DNA from 3 places in the Anoxybacillus sp. FSL W8-1294 genome. Region 2 is predicted to be linked to each of the others. Evidence: riboswitches for the same ligand, from Rfam matches in the RefSeq annotation. Region 2 holds a riboswitch; each other region holds the start of a gene.

Region 1 (4,279 bases), 230 kb from region 2:
ACACATTCAAAAACAAGTCAAAGAATCATTAAAAGACACAAGTATCATTAACGCAACAAGACGGAAAGTGTACGAAGTATTAAAGCAGGCAAGATTAGATGTTGAGTGCGGAACAGGTGCACGAACAAAAATGAATCGTATTCGTTTAGGTTTGCCGAAAACACACTATTTTGATGCCTGTTGCGTTGGAGAAAGCACACCAAACCACTTGTACTTCAAAACAAAAGAAGTGTTATTCATCAAGGCAAAAGGGCGTGGCAGTCGTTCACGCACAAACCTAGATAGATATGGCTTCCCAAGGGGTTATCTTGCAAGACAAAAGTTCTTCTTTGGCTTCCAAACAGGAGACATGGTTAAGGCTATTGTTCCAAGAGGAAAATACAAAGGCGTGTGGTTTGGTGAAGTGGCATGCAGGAAGACTGGAAATTTCGACATCAAAGGAAAAGACGGTAAACGTATCGCACAAGGAATCAGCTATAAATATATTCAAGTCATTCAGCGATTTGATGGATATACTTACAGAAAGGAGGAAGCGGAGCTTGCACAAGGCGCAATTCCTCCCCGTGCCTAAAGGCAGGGGCTTCCTTGCGTGAGTTTCGTGAAACGAATGAATATTGCTTGTATACAAATGGACATTGCCTTTGGGGAGCCGGAAAAAAATAAACAAACCGTCGTGCGCTACATGGAACAAATTGCCCGTAACGTCGACGTCGTCGTCTTGCCAGAGCTATGGACGACAGGATACGATTTAGCGAGACTTGGCGATATCGCCGATGAAAACGGCGAAGATGCAAAAACGTTTCTTTCTTCGCTTGCACGTGCGTACAATGTGCATATTGTCGGCGGATCGGTAGCGAAAAAGACAGAAAGACAAATAACGAACACGATGTATATCGTCGATCGAAACGGCGATGTCGTTTGTGAATATAGTAAACTTCATTTGTTCAAATTGATGGATGAACATAAACATTTGCAAGCTGGGGAAACGACGGGTATATTTTCGCTTGACGGTGTGACGGGCGCAGGCGTCATTTGTTATGACATTCGCTTTCCGGAATGGATTCGCGCTCATGTGCTTCACGGTGCCGAAGTGCTATTTGTCGTCGCCGAATGGCCGCTCGTTCGCCTGCATCATTGGCGCACGTTGTTAATGGCGCGCGCGATTGAAAATCAATGTTACGTCGTCGCTTGCAACCGCGCAGGAAAAGATCCGAACAACGAATTTGCCGGCCACTCGATGATTATCGATCCGTGGGGAAATATTCTTGCGGAAGGAAATGAACAAGAAACGGTCATTGTGGCGAATATCGACATAAACGAAGTGCAAGACGTGCGCGCGCGCATCCCGATTTTTGCCGATCGTCGCCCAGATGTGTATAAAATTTTTGAAAAAAGGGATTGACAAACAAGCATAAAGCGATGTATGATTCGAATCAAGCGAATTCACGAAACTTTTTCACTGTTCAAAACATTTAAATAATGGTAAACACTCTTATCAAGAGCAGGTGGAGGGACGAGCCCGATGAAACCCGGCAACCGGCGATGACGCACGGTGCTAATTCTTGCAGCAGTAGGCTGAGAGATAAGAGGTGCGAAGCAAACTTCAAACCTCTTTCGTTCAGCGAAAGAGGTTTTTTATTTATGCTAAGGGAGGAATTACTATGTACGAACCGTTAACAGAGCAAAAGGCGGTCGCGCTCGCGATTCGTTTAGGGCTATTCCAAGAAGATGCACTTCTTTCATGCCAAGAAATTGGCGATGGCAACTTAAACCTCGTCTTTCGCATCGTCAACGAGCGCACAAACGACAGCATCATCATTAAACAAGCGTTGCCGTACGCGAAAGTCGTCGGCGAAAGCTGGCCGCTTACATTAAAGCGCGCGACAATCGAAAGCCAAGCGTTGCGCACGTTCGCAAGCTACGTCCCTCAGTATGTACCAAAAGTGTATTATTCCGATGAGACTTTAGCGATTACGGTGATGGAAGATTTGTCGCATTTACAAATTGCACGCCGCGGGCTGATCGAAGGAAAAACATTTCCGAAGCTTTCTGAACATATCGGTGAGTTTGTCGCGAAAACAGCTTTTTATACGTCTGATTTCGGCATGAATCAACAACAAAAAAAGAAGCTCGTGCAACAGTTTACAAACCCTGAACTTTGTAAAATTACGGAAGATCTCGTCTTTACCGACCCGTTTTTTGACCACGACACGAACAGCTTTGAAACGGAGCTTCGTACAGACGTCGAACAACTTTGGCAAGATGATGAACTCAAGCGCGAAACAGCGAAATTAAAACGGCTCTTTTTAACAAAAGCAGACGTGTTGCTTCATGGCGACTTACATACCGGAAGCATATTCGCAAGCGACGATGACACGAAAGTAATTGATCCAGAATTTGCATTTTACGGTCCGATCGGCTTTGATTTAGGGCAATTTTTTGCCAATTTACTATTAAACGCCCTCTCTCGCCATGAAAGCGAACGCGAGCCGCTCTTTACGCATATTGAAAAAACGTGGGACGTGTTTGTTCGTACATTTACGACATGTTGGCAAGAAAGCAACGAACCGTATGCGCGTGTTTCTTTCGTGCTCGACGACATCATGAACGACGCGCTCGTCGAAGCGATCGGATTTGCGGGTTGCGAAGTCATTCGCCGCACGATCGGTTTAGCGCATGTGGCGGACCTCGATGAATTGCCGCTTGAACGGCGACTCGAAGCGAAACGGCACGCTCTTCGCCTCGGACGCGAACTCATCGTGCAACGTGAACATTTGCCGATTCATGCTATCAAACGTCTCGTACAACAAACCGCACATGTCAACAGCTAGGAGGAAAATGATGAAATCTGTACAATGGCACGATACGCATATTACGATTTTAAACCAACAAGCGTTGCCTCATAAGACTGAATATTTAGACTTAAAAAACATAAAAGACGTATGGGACGCGATCGTCGCGTTAAAAGTGCGCGGGGCGCCGGCGATCGGCATGACCGCTGCCTTCGGGTTAGCGCTTGCGGCAAAATCGTATGAAACAAACGACTTAGCACAGTTTCACGCCAATTTAAAGCGCGACCGCGACTATTTAGCGAGTTCGCGCCCGACTGCCGTCAATTTATTTTGGGCGCTTGACCGGCTCATGAAAAGCGTCGCCAACGCCACCTCGGTCAATGAAGCGAAAACGACGCTCATTCATGAAGCGATTTGCATTCAAGTTGAAGATGAAGACGTATGCCGACGCATCGGCGAACATGCCCTTTCTTTGTTCCAAGACGGCGATCGCATCATGACGATTTGCAATGCGGGGGCGATTGCAACGGCGCGTTACGGCACGGCGCTCGCACCGTTTCATTTAGCGAAAGAAAAAGGAATGACGCTTCATGCGTACGCTTGCGAAACGCGCCCTGTGCTGCAAGGTGCGCGGCTTACCGCTTGGGAACTTTCGCAAGCTGGCATCGATGTGACGCTCATTACAGACAATATGGCGGCGCAAACGATGAAAGCAAAGCGCATTTCTGCCGTCATCGTCGGGGCAGACCGCATTGCCGCCAACGGCGATACAGCGAACAAAATCGGCACGCTCGGCTTAGCGATTTTAGCGAACGCGTTCAACATTCCGTTTTACGTCGCCGCTCCGCTATCGACGATCGACTTACAGACGGAAACAGGCGACGACATTCCGATTGAAGAACGGGCGAAAGAAGAAGTGACCCATATCGCTGGTGTAAACATCGCGCCGAATGTGAACGTGTACAATCCTGCATTTGACGTTACGCCGCATGAACTCATTACCGGCATCATTACCGAAAAAGGCATCGTGTCTGGCGACTACAAAACGAAGCTACCGACATTATTTGAGGAGGTTTCCGCATGAAAAAACTATCAATACTCATCGTGCTTATATTTGCCCTTTTAACAGGGTGCACGAATGAACAAGACGCCGTATCGAAACCGGCCGAACAGCCGAAACAAGAAGCGAAAGAAGAAGCAAAAGGAGAAACAGAACAAGCCGACATTCCAGAAGCGTTACAAAAGCCGATTAAGATTGCTGCCATTATGCAAATGTCGATCGGCACGTTTTCATCGCAATATATCGCCGGCGTAAAAGAACAAGTCGCGAAATTTGGCGGCGACGTGCAAATTTATAACGCCGACAACGATTTAACGAAGATGGCCTCATACGTTGAAACAGCAATCAACCAAAACGTCGATGCCATTTTACTAGACCACGGACGCGCCGACGCGCTCAAAGCGCCTGTTGAAAAAGCGCTCGCGAA
Region 2 (4,279 bases):
ATTAATTTCCGTCAACATTTTCGTTTCATCATCAATATCTTTCGCAAACGTCTCGACTTGCTTACTTACTGTATCAACCGACTGAAGCAAACCGTTTAGTTGATCAGCCATCGTTGTAAATGCTGCATTTAAATCAGCAAGCTCATCTTTCCCGTTATATTTCACAGGCTCGATGCGCAAATTGCCGCTTGCGATTTGCTTCGCGTTTTCAGCAATTTTTTTGAGCGGCGTCGTAATTTTTTGCGTTAGACGGAATCCGCTAAATCCAGCAAACAATAACACGATGACAATCGCAACGAGCGAAATGGTAATAACGCCTGAAATTTGCTTTTGTAACGTTTGTTGCATATACGTATAATATTCAGCGACATACGTGTTCACGACGTATATGTCGTTTAATACTCCTTCTGCCCGCATCGATTGGCGGCGAATTTCCGCTACATTTCGCGCATCAAGTGCCGCTTTCGATTCCGCATCAAGCGCCGCAAATTTTTTATTCGCCTGTTCAAGTGCAGAACGGAAATACGGTTGAGTTAATCCTTTATTTAACGCTTGAAGTAGCTTTTCCGATTCCGCTAAATGAACAAGCACTTCTTGTTTATTTCCTTCTGTCGGGCTATACGCATAGTTGCTTAAACTTTGCTTCGTCGCCTTCAATTCTGCTTGTAAATGTTGCGTCTTCATCATGAGTGGCACAAAATCTTGATTGGACGATTGAATCGACAGCATATTCATAATAATAAACACAATAATGGCGCCTGCAATAATTGGCGTGGCTAATGAATGAAATAACAATCGCTGTTTAATGGACATCGTATCCCTCCTTTATTGTGCGATGCCGTTCGTCGCTTTTTCTTTCCATTTTTCAAGCGTTGCTTGTTGTTCTGGAGTGAATGTCACAACGCGAATCGGTGCTAAATCAACACCGTTTTCTTTTAAGCCGAGTTCGACCGTCCCTTTAGGCACTTCTTTCTTTTCGACATATTGTTGAATGACCGTATATAGCGCCACATCGACATTTTTTAACATCGATGTCACAACCGCTTTTTCCGCATAAAAATATTGGTCGCTATCGACACCGATCGCATATTTTTTATTCATCTCCGCTTCGCGCAACACGCCAACACCTGTAAACCCTGCTGCTGCGTACAACACGTCGGCACCGTTTCCGATCATTTGTTTCGCGATTTGTGCCCCAAGTTTATCATCACCGAAATTGCCGGCATACACTTCTTGTACCTTCGCTTCTGGCTTCACCGCTTTTACCCCTTGAATAAAGCCGTTTGCAAATTTACGAATTAAAGGTACATCCGCTCCGCCAACAAAGCCAACGTTGTTCGTTTTCGTCAACATGCCAGCGACGACGCCCGCTAAAAAGCTTCCTTCATCTTCTTTAAACGTAATCGAAGTGATGTTTGGTAAATCAGACACCGCATCAATCAATATAAATTGTTGTTTCGGATATTTTTTCGCGACTTTTTCTAAATCTTGTTGCACCATAAACCCAAGTCCGATGACAAGATCGTTCCCAGCTTCAACAAGTTCCGTTAGCCCTTTTTCATACGTTCCGGTTTCTTTTAATTCGCGATAGTCAAAAAAGACGCCAAGTTCATCACGCGCTTTCATCAATCCTTTAAACGCCGAATCGCTAAATGATTGATCGCCAAGTCCAACGTCTGATAACATAATGCCAATTTTTACACGCTCTTTCGGCTGAAATGAGCTCGTTTGCGAACACCCAGCGGCAAGCAACAAAACAAATGCCATCATGAGTGAAATGATTTTTTTCATAAAATTTCCTCATCTCCTTACTATTCGATTAAATCTCACTTCATTTATTATATCGACAACATTCGACAGTTTGTTTACTTTTTAATATAAAAATTTTGTAAAGTTGTTCATATGCCAACGATCGACTATAATGGAAACACAACGAATTTATGCCGAGGTGATCCATATGTCAAAAGAAAGTTCATTTGATATCGTGTCAAAAGTCGATTTGTCGGAAGTCACGAACGCCATCAACATCGCGTTAAAAGAAATTCAAAATCGCTATGACTTTAAAGGGAGCAAAAGCGACATTTCGCTTGAAAAAGACGAGCTTATTCTTATTTCCGACGACGAGTTCAAACTAGAACAACTGAAAGATGTGCTCATCGGCAAACTTATTAAACGTGGCGTCCCTACAAAAAACATTCAATACGGAAAAGTGGAAGCTGCGTCTGGCGGAACGGTGCGCCAGCGTGCGAAACTCGTTCAAGGCATCGACAAAGACAACGCGAAAAAAATTAACACAATCATTAAAAATACAGGTTTAAAAGTGAAAAGTCAAATTCAAGAAGACCAAATTCGCGTCAGCGGCAAAAGTAAAGACGATTTGCAAAAAGTCATCGCCGCGATTCGCGAAGCAGATTTACCGATCGACGTCCAATTCGTCAACTACCGTTAAGAAGGCTATGCGCCTTCTTTTTTCTTTTCTCAAATAAAATAGTTGAATATTTCTAAAAAATCAGTTACATTTATGAGTAACTTCATACACATCATCTTATCGAGAGAAGGGGAGGGACTGGCCCGATGAACCTTCAGCAACCTGACGATCGTCAAGGTGCTAAGTCCAGACAAGCGATTCGCTTGGAAGATAAGAAGGAGCGTGCAACGTCTTCTTCTTATGGAGGAGACTTTTTTATTTGAAAAAGAAACGGAGGAATGGACGTGGGATTGCTAGATGATTTAAAAGAACGCATCGTCATCGCCGATGGAGCGATGGGGACGTTATTATATGCGCACGGCATCGATCGCTGTTTTGAAGAATTAAATGTGACAAAGCCTGAAGAAATCGTTCATATTCACGAAGCGTATATCGAAGCAGGAGCTGAAGTGATCCAAACGAACACATATGGCGCCAACTATGTAAAACTTGCTCGCTACGGCTTGCAAGACGATGTGAAAGAAATCAATAAAGCGGCTGTCCAACTTGCCAAGCAAGCCGCAAAAGGACGCGCCTATGTGCTCGGCACAATTGGGGGACTCCGCAGCACAAATAAAAGCACCATTTCGCTCGAAGAAGTGAAACGAACGTTTCGCGAGCAACTGTACGTCTTGTTAAACGAAGGCGTCGATGGCCTGCTGCTTGAGACGTATTACGATTTTGAAGAACTGCAAACCGTTCTTTCCATCGCTCGCCAAGAAACGACGTTGCCGATCATCGCCCACGTCACCTTGCACGACATTGGCGTCTTACAACATGGCATGCCGCTTGCAGATGCGCTGTGTCAACTCGAACAGCTTGGCGCCGATGTCGTTGGCTTAAACTGCCATCTCGGTCCGTATCATATGTTGCGCTCGCTTGAAGAAGTGCCGATTCCGACGCGCGCCTTTTTATCGGTGTACCCAAACGCAAGCTTGCCGCAATATCGCGACGGACGGTTCGTTTATGAAACGAGCGAACAATATTTTGAAGAAACAGCGCGCGCCTTTCGCGATCAAGGAGTTCGACTCATCGGCGGATGTTGTGGAACGACGCCGAAACATATTTCCGCTATCGCTCGCGCCCTGTCCGACCGCACACCTGTATATGAAAAAAAAGTGAAACAACGGCATACAATCGTCGTGCAAGAAGCGGAACGGGCGAAAGAACCTTCCTTAGCCGACATCGCCCGCACGCGCCGTTCGATCATCGTCGAGCTCGATCCACCAAAAAAGCTCGGCTTAACAACATTTTTAGAAGGCGCCAAAGCGTTGAAAGAAGCACATATTGATGCGCTAACGCTTGCTGACAATTCGCTAGCAACACCACGCATTAGCAACGTCGCTGTCGGAACGATCGTCAAACAACAACTGAACATGCGCCCGCTTATTCACATTACATGCCGCGACCGCAATTTAATCGGCTTACAGTCGCACTTAATGGGGCTTCATACGCTCGGCATGACCGATGTGCTCGCTTTAACCGGCGATCCATCAAAAGTCGGCGACTTTCCAGGGGCGACATCCGTCTACGATTTATCGTCATTTGACCTCATTTCGTTAATTCGTCAATTTAACGAAGGGCTTTCGTATTCTGGAAAACCGCTCGGACAAAAAACGAACTTTTCCATCGCTGCGGCCTTTAATCCGAACGTACGCCATTTAGATAAAGCGGTGAAACGACTAGAGAAAAAAATTGAATGCGGAGCGCAATATTTTTTAACGCAGCCGCTATATAGTGAAAAACAAATCGAAGACGTATACGAGGCGACAAAACATTTGGCGACGCCAATTTACATCGGCATTATGCCGC
Region 3 (4,279 bases), 240 kb from region 2:
GTTGCGTGTCGAATTTGGCATTTTCGTATGATATATACCCAATGGGGCATAACTTTTTTAGACGGCTAACCCATGTTTGGATATTTTGCACACGACTCTCTAGTGATGACGGCAACCACCCCTCCTTTCGCTTGCGGTTCAGAAAGCGTGGTTTTCTGTATCTTGTTTTTCGATTTCGTCTTGCTCGACGAAAAGCACGCCTTTTATCTATTCTTTCCTTGATGTCTGTGCGATGGTCAAGTTGCCCTAACCATACCACTTCTTGTCCTCGCAAAATCGCTAATCCTGTATGTCTACTTCCATAGTCGATTTTTAGCCGATATGTTGTTTCATTTTCTGATTCGTCCACTGATTTTTTCAAGATAATGGTAAATGGGAATCGTTTGTAAATCGCCGCCTTCCCTTGTTTCAACAGCTTTCTCGCAACTGCTTCGTGACAAGGAGCAAGCGGACACTTATTTGTGTCTAACACAAAAACCATAGGGTCCTCCCCTTTCCTCTGCTTACGCAGGTCATATTCTCCTCGACCATGTTATAGATGCTTGTTATGTGCAAGACACTAGCGCTACCCACCACGCTTGTTTAATCTTGCACGACAGAGGAACGGGCTGGAGAAGCACCCGAACGTGTCATGACATCTATAACGTAGGCTCTGTTTCAAGCCTTGGTCTGGTCAACATGGGGCTTACAAGCCCATGACTTTAGTCATTGGGTTGTTGACCTCAAAAAAATTTTCTTTACATTTTGATTTTTACAATATATGATGTTTGACTAGAATTTCAACCTTTTTGTGAAGTAGGTGGGAAAAATGACGACATTTCCGCAATCGAACTTGTTACAGCAACTACCGAAGCAATTCTTCGCTTCGCTCGTCCAAAAAGTACATGCGGTCATTGCTGAAGGAAGAGATGTTATTAATTTAGGACAAGGAAACCCGGATCAGCCGACGCCTCCGCATATTGTTGCCGCGCTTCAGCAAGCGGCTGCCAACCCGACATATCATAAATATTCGCCATTTCGCGGCTATTCGTTTTTAAAAGAGGCGGTGGCGACATTTTATAAGCGCGAATATGGGGTAACGATTGATCCGAAAAAAGAAGTCGCCATTTTATTTGGCGGAAAAGCTGGGCTAGTCGAAATGCCGCTTTGTTTATTAAACCCAGGCGATGTTGTGCTCGTTCCTGATCCTGGATACCCAGATTATTGGTCGGGCGTTGTGCTCGCGCGAGCGCGCATGGAAACGATGCCGCTGCGAGCGGAAAACAATTTTTTGCCTAATTATGAGGAGTTGGACGAACGTGTCGTAAAACAAGCGAAACTTATGTTTTTAAACTATCCGAACAACCCGACAGGCGCGACGGCAACACAATCATTTTTTGCTGAAACAGTTTCGTTCGCACAAAAATACGGGATTGGTGTCGTGCACGATTTTGCGTACGGGGCGATCGGTTTTGATGGGAAAAAGCCAGTAAGCTTTTTACAAGTCGAAGGGGCGAAAGACGTCGGCATTGAAATTTATACGTTCTCAAAAACGTACAATATGGCAGGATGGCGCATCGGTTTTGCGGTCGGTAACGAAAGCATGATTGAAGCGATCAACGTATTACAAGACCATTTATACGTCAGCATGTTCGGGGCGATTCAAGAAGCGGCAGCAGTCGCACTACTTGATTCGCAACAATGCGTCGCCGAGCTTGTGGCGACGTATGAATCGCGGCGCAATACGTTTATTCATGCGCTTCGTGAAATCGGGTGGGACGTGCAAGCGCCAGCAGGTTCGTTTTTCGCTTGGCTTCCGGTGCCAAAAGGATATACGTCTGAGACGTTTGCTGACCTTTTGCTTAATCAAGCGCATGTGGCGGTCGCACCGGGCATCGGTTTTGGGGAACATGGGGAAGGCTACGTGCGCGTAGGGCTATTGACGAGTGAAGAACGGCTAAAAGAAGCAGCGGAACGAATCGGACGGTTGCAACTTTTTTAAAAAATGATTGACAAATGGAGAAAGTGCTGGCATAATTCGAATTACATTTACGAAAAACGAACTGTTCAAAAAATTATATACATTGCGAATTCTTATCAAGAGTAGGCGGAGGGACGAGCCCGATGAAGCCCGGCAACCGACTTAACAGCTGTTAAGCACGGTGCTAATTCTCGCAGCAATCGCTGAGAGATAAGAAGAGACGACTGATCGAACCTCTTCTTATGAAGAGGTTTTTTATTTGTAAAGGAGTGGGAGTATGATTACCGCAACGTATTTGATTCATGATGACAAAGATTTGGCGAAAAAAGCGGAAGGAATCGCGCTTGGGCTCACTGTCGGTTCGTGGACCGATTTGCCGCAGCTTGAACAAGAGCAGTTAAAAAAGCATAAAGGCATCGTCGACTGTATCGAACAGCTGGACGAAGACGAGCGCGTCAATACGTATTTCGGGAAGCGGCTTAAACGGGCGCTCGTGCGCATTTCGTATCCGAGCGTCAATTTTAGCGCCGATTTTCCAGCGATTTTGACGACGACGTTTGGGAAGTTGTCGCTTGACGGAACGATTAAACTCGTTGATCTTACGTTTTCGGATGAATTAAAACGGGCATTTCCCGGTCCACGCTTTGGCATGGACGGCATTCGCGAAAAGCTTGGCGTCTTTGACCGTCCGCTTGTGATGAGCATTTTTAAAGCGGTCATTGGGCGTGATTTACAATACGTCACCGAACAATTAAAACTGCAAGCGCTTGGCGGCGTCGATCTCGTCAAAGATGATGAAATTTTGTTTGATAACGACCTTACCCCTTTTGAAAAACGGATCGTCGCAGGAAAACAAGCGTTACAAGACGTGTACGAACAAACAGGGCATCGGACGTTATATGCGGTGAACTTAACCGGAAAAACGTTTGAACTAAAAGACAAAGCAAGGCGCGCGGCAGAACTTGGCGCGGACGTATTATTGTTTAACGTCTTTACATACGGACTTGACGTGTTGCAAGCGCTTCGTGAAGATGACGACATTCGTTTGCCGATTATGGCGCATCCGTCGTTTAGCGGAGCGATCGCTTCGTCGCACGTGTATGGCGTCAGTTATGCGCTTTTACTTGGGAAATTGTTGCGCATGGCAGGGGCAGATTTTTCGCTCTTTCCATCGCCGTACGGAAGCGTTGCGCTTGAAAAGCAACAGGCGCTCGCCATTTCTGAGGAGTTGACGAAAGAAGATTTGTTTTTACGCGCATTCCCTGTTCCATCTGCCGGTATTCATCCGGGGCTTGTGCCGCTTCTTATGCGCGACTTTGGCATCGATTGTGTCATTAACGCGGGCGGTGGAGTGCACGGACATCCGCAAGGCGCTGTCGGTGGCGGGCAAGCGTTTCGCGCCGCGGTGGAAGCGGTGCTTTCTGGGCGTTCGCTTCATGAGGCTGCGACGGAAAACGAAGCGTTAAAACAAGCGCTTGACTTATGGGGGAGCGCATGATGAAGCCGGTCATTTTTTGCGATTTTGATGGGACGATTACGTTAAACGATAATATTATTGCTTTAATGAAACAGTTTGCTCCGCCGGAGTGGGAAGCGATCAAAGACGATATATTGGCGCAGGCATGTACGGTGCAGGAAGGGGTCGGTCGGATGTTTTCGTTGTTGCCGACGACGCTGAAAGAAGACATCGTGCAATTTCTGATTGACACCGCGCGCATTCGCGACGGATTTTCCGACTTTGTCGCGTTTACGAACGAGCGACAAATTCCGCTTTATATTGTGAGCGGCGGCATCGACTTTTTCGTTTATCCGCTGCTTGACGGGCTCGTTGAAAAAGAGCGCATTTTTTGTAACAGCGCCGATTTTAGCGGCGATACGATTCGCATTACGTGGCCGCATGCGTGCGATGAATATTGCCAAAATGGATGCGGCTGCTGCAAGCCGTCGCTTCTTCGTAAACTCGCGCCAAAAGGGGCAAAAACGATCGTCATCGGCGATTCCATTACCGATTTAGCGGCAGCAAAACGAGCCGATCACGTCATCGCGCGCGACTTTTTACTTGAAAAATGCCGTGAGCTAAACTTACCGCATACGCCGTTTACGACGTTTTATGACGTCATTCATGTGTTAAAAGAGAGCGAGGTGATTGTGTGAAAGAGAAATGGGAAGAGCTAGCGGAAGTCAAACGAGAGCTAGCGGCGCGCGACTGGTTTATGGCGACAAGCGGCAATTTGTCGCTGAAAGTGAGCGATGAGCCGCTTACGTTTCTTGTCACCGCAAGCGGAAAAGATAAGCGAAAAGAGACGGCGGAAGATTTTT

The links. Region 2 has a riboswitch for S-adenosylmethionine ahead of NSQ23_RS11820 (bifunctional homocysteine S-methyltransferase/methylenetetrahydrofolate reductase). Riboswitches for the same ligand answer to the same signal wherever they lie in the genome.
Region 1: it holds a riboswitch for S-adenosylmethionine, as region 2 does, so the genes downstream of both, mtnK (S-methyl-5-thioribose kinase) here and NSQ23_RS11820 (bifunctional homocysteine S-methyltransferase/methylenetetrahydrofolate reductase) in region 2, are expected to answer to the same signal.
Region 3: it holds a riboswitch for S-adenosylmethionine, as region 2 does, so the genes downstream of both, mtnW (2,3-diketo-5-methylthiopentyl-1-phosphate enolase) here and NSQ23_RS11820 (bifunctional homocysteine S-methyltransferase/methylenetetrahydrofolate reductase) in region 2, are expected to answer to the same signal.

The regions. Positions count from the first base shown of each region.
Region 1 covers NZ_CP150179.1:1,976,921-1,981,199, forward strand. The annotation lists gene iscB (RNA-guided endonuclease IscB) at 1-571, shown strand, start outside; gene NSQ23_RS10525 (carbon-nitrogen family hydrolase) at 608-1,402, shown strand; SAM riboswitch class I at 1,490-1,589, shown strand; gene mtnK (S-methyl-5-thioribose kinase) at 1,662-2,831, shown strand; gene mtnA (S-methyl-5-thioribose-1-phosphate isomerase) at 2,818-3,876, shown strand; gene NSQ23_RS10540 (sugar ABC transporter substrate-binding protein) at 3,873-4,279, shown strand, end outside.
Region 2 covers NZ_CP150179.1:2,207,903-2,212,181, forward strand. The annotation lists gene NSQ23_RS11805 (methyl-accepting chemotaxis protein) at 1-813, opposite strand, end outside; gene NSQ23_RS11810 (BMP family ABC transporter substrate-binding protein) at 826-1,791, opposite strand; gene NSQ23_RS11815 (YajQ family cyclic di-GMP-binding protein) at 1,958-2,449, shown strand; SAM riboswitch class I at 2,543-2,645, shown strand; gene NSQ23_RS11820 (bifunctional homocysteine S-methyltransferase/methylenetetrahydrofolate reductase) at 2,713-4,279, shown strand, end outside.
Region 3 covers NZ_CP150179.1:1,972,389-1,976,667, reverse strand. The annotation lists gene iscB (RNA-guided endonuclease IscB) at 1-481, opposite strand, end outside; gene NSQ23_RS10515 (pyridoxal phosphate-dependent aminotransferase) at 809-1,981, shown strand; SAM riboswitch class I at 2,071-2,177, shown strand; gene mtnW (2,3-diketo-5-methylthiopentyl-1-phosphate enolase) at 2,238-3,458, shown strand; gene NSQ23_RS10505 (2-hydroxy-3-keto-5-methylthiopentenyl-1-phosphate phosphatase) at 3,455-4,114, shown strand; gene NSQ23_RS10500 (methylthioribulose 1-phosphate dehydratase) at 4,111-4,279, shown strand, end outside.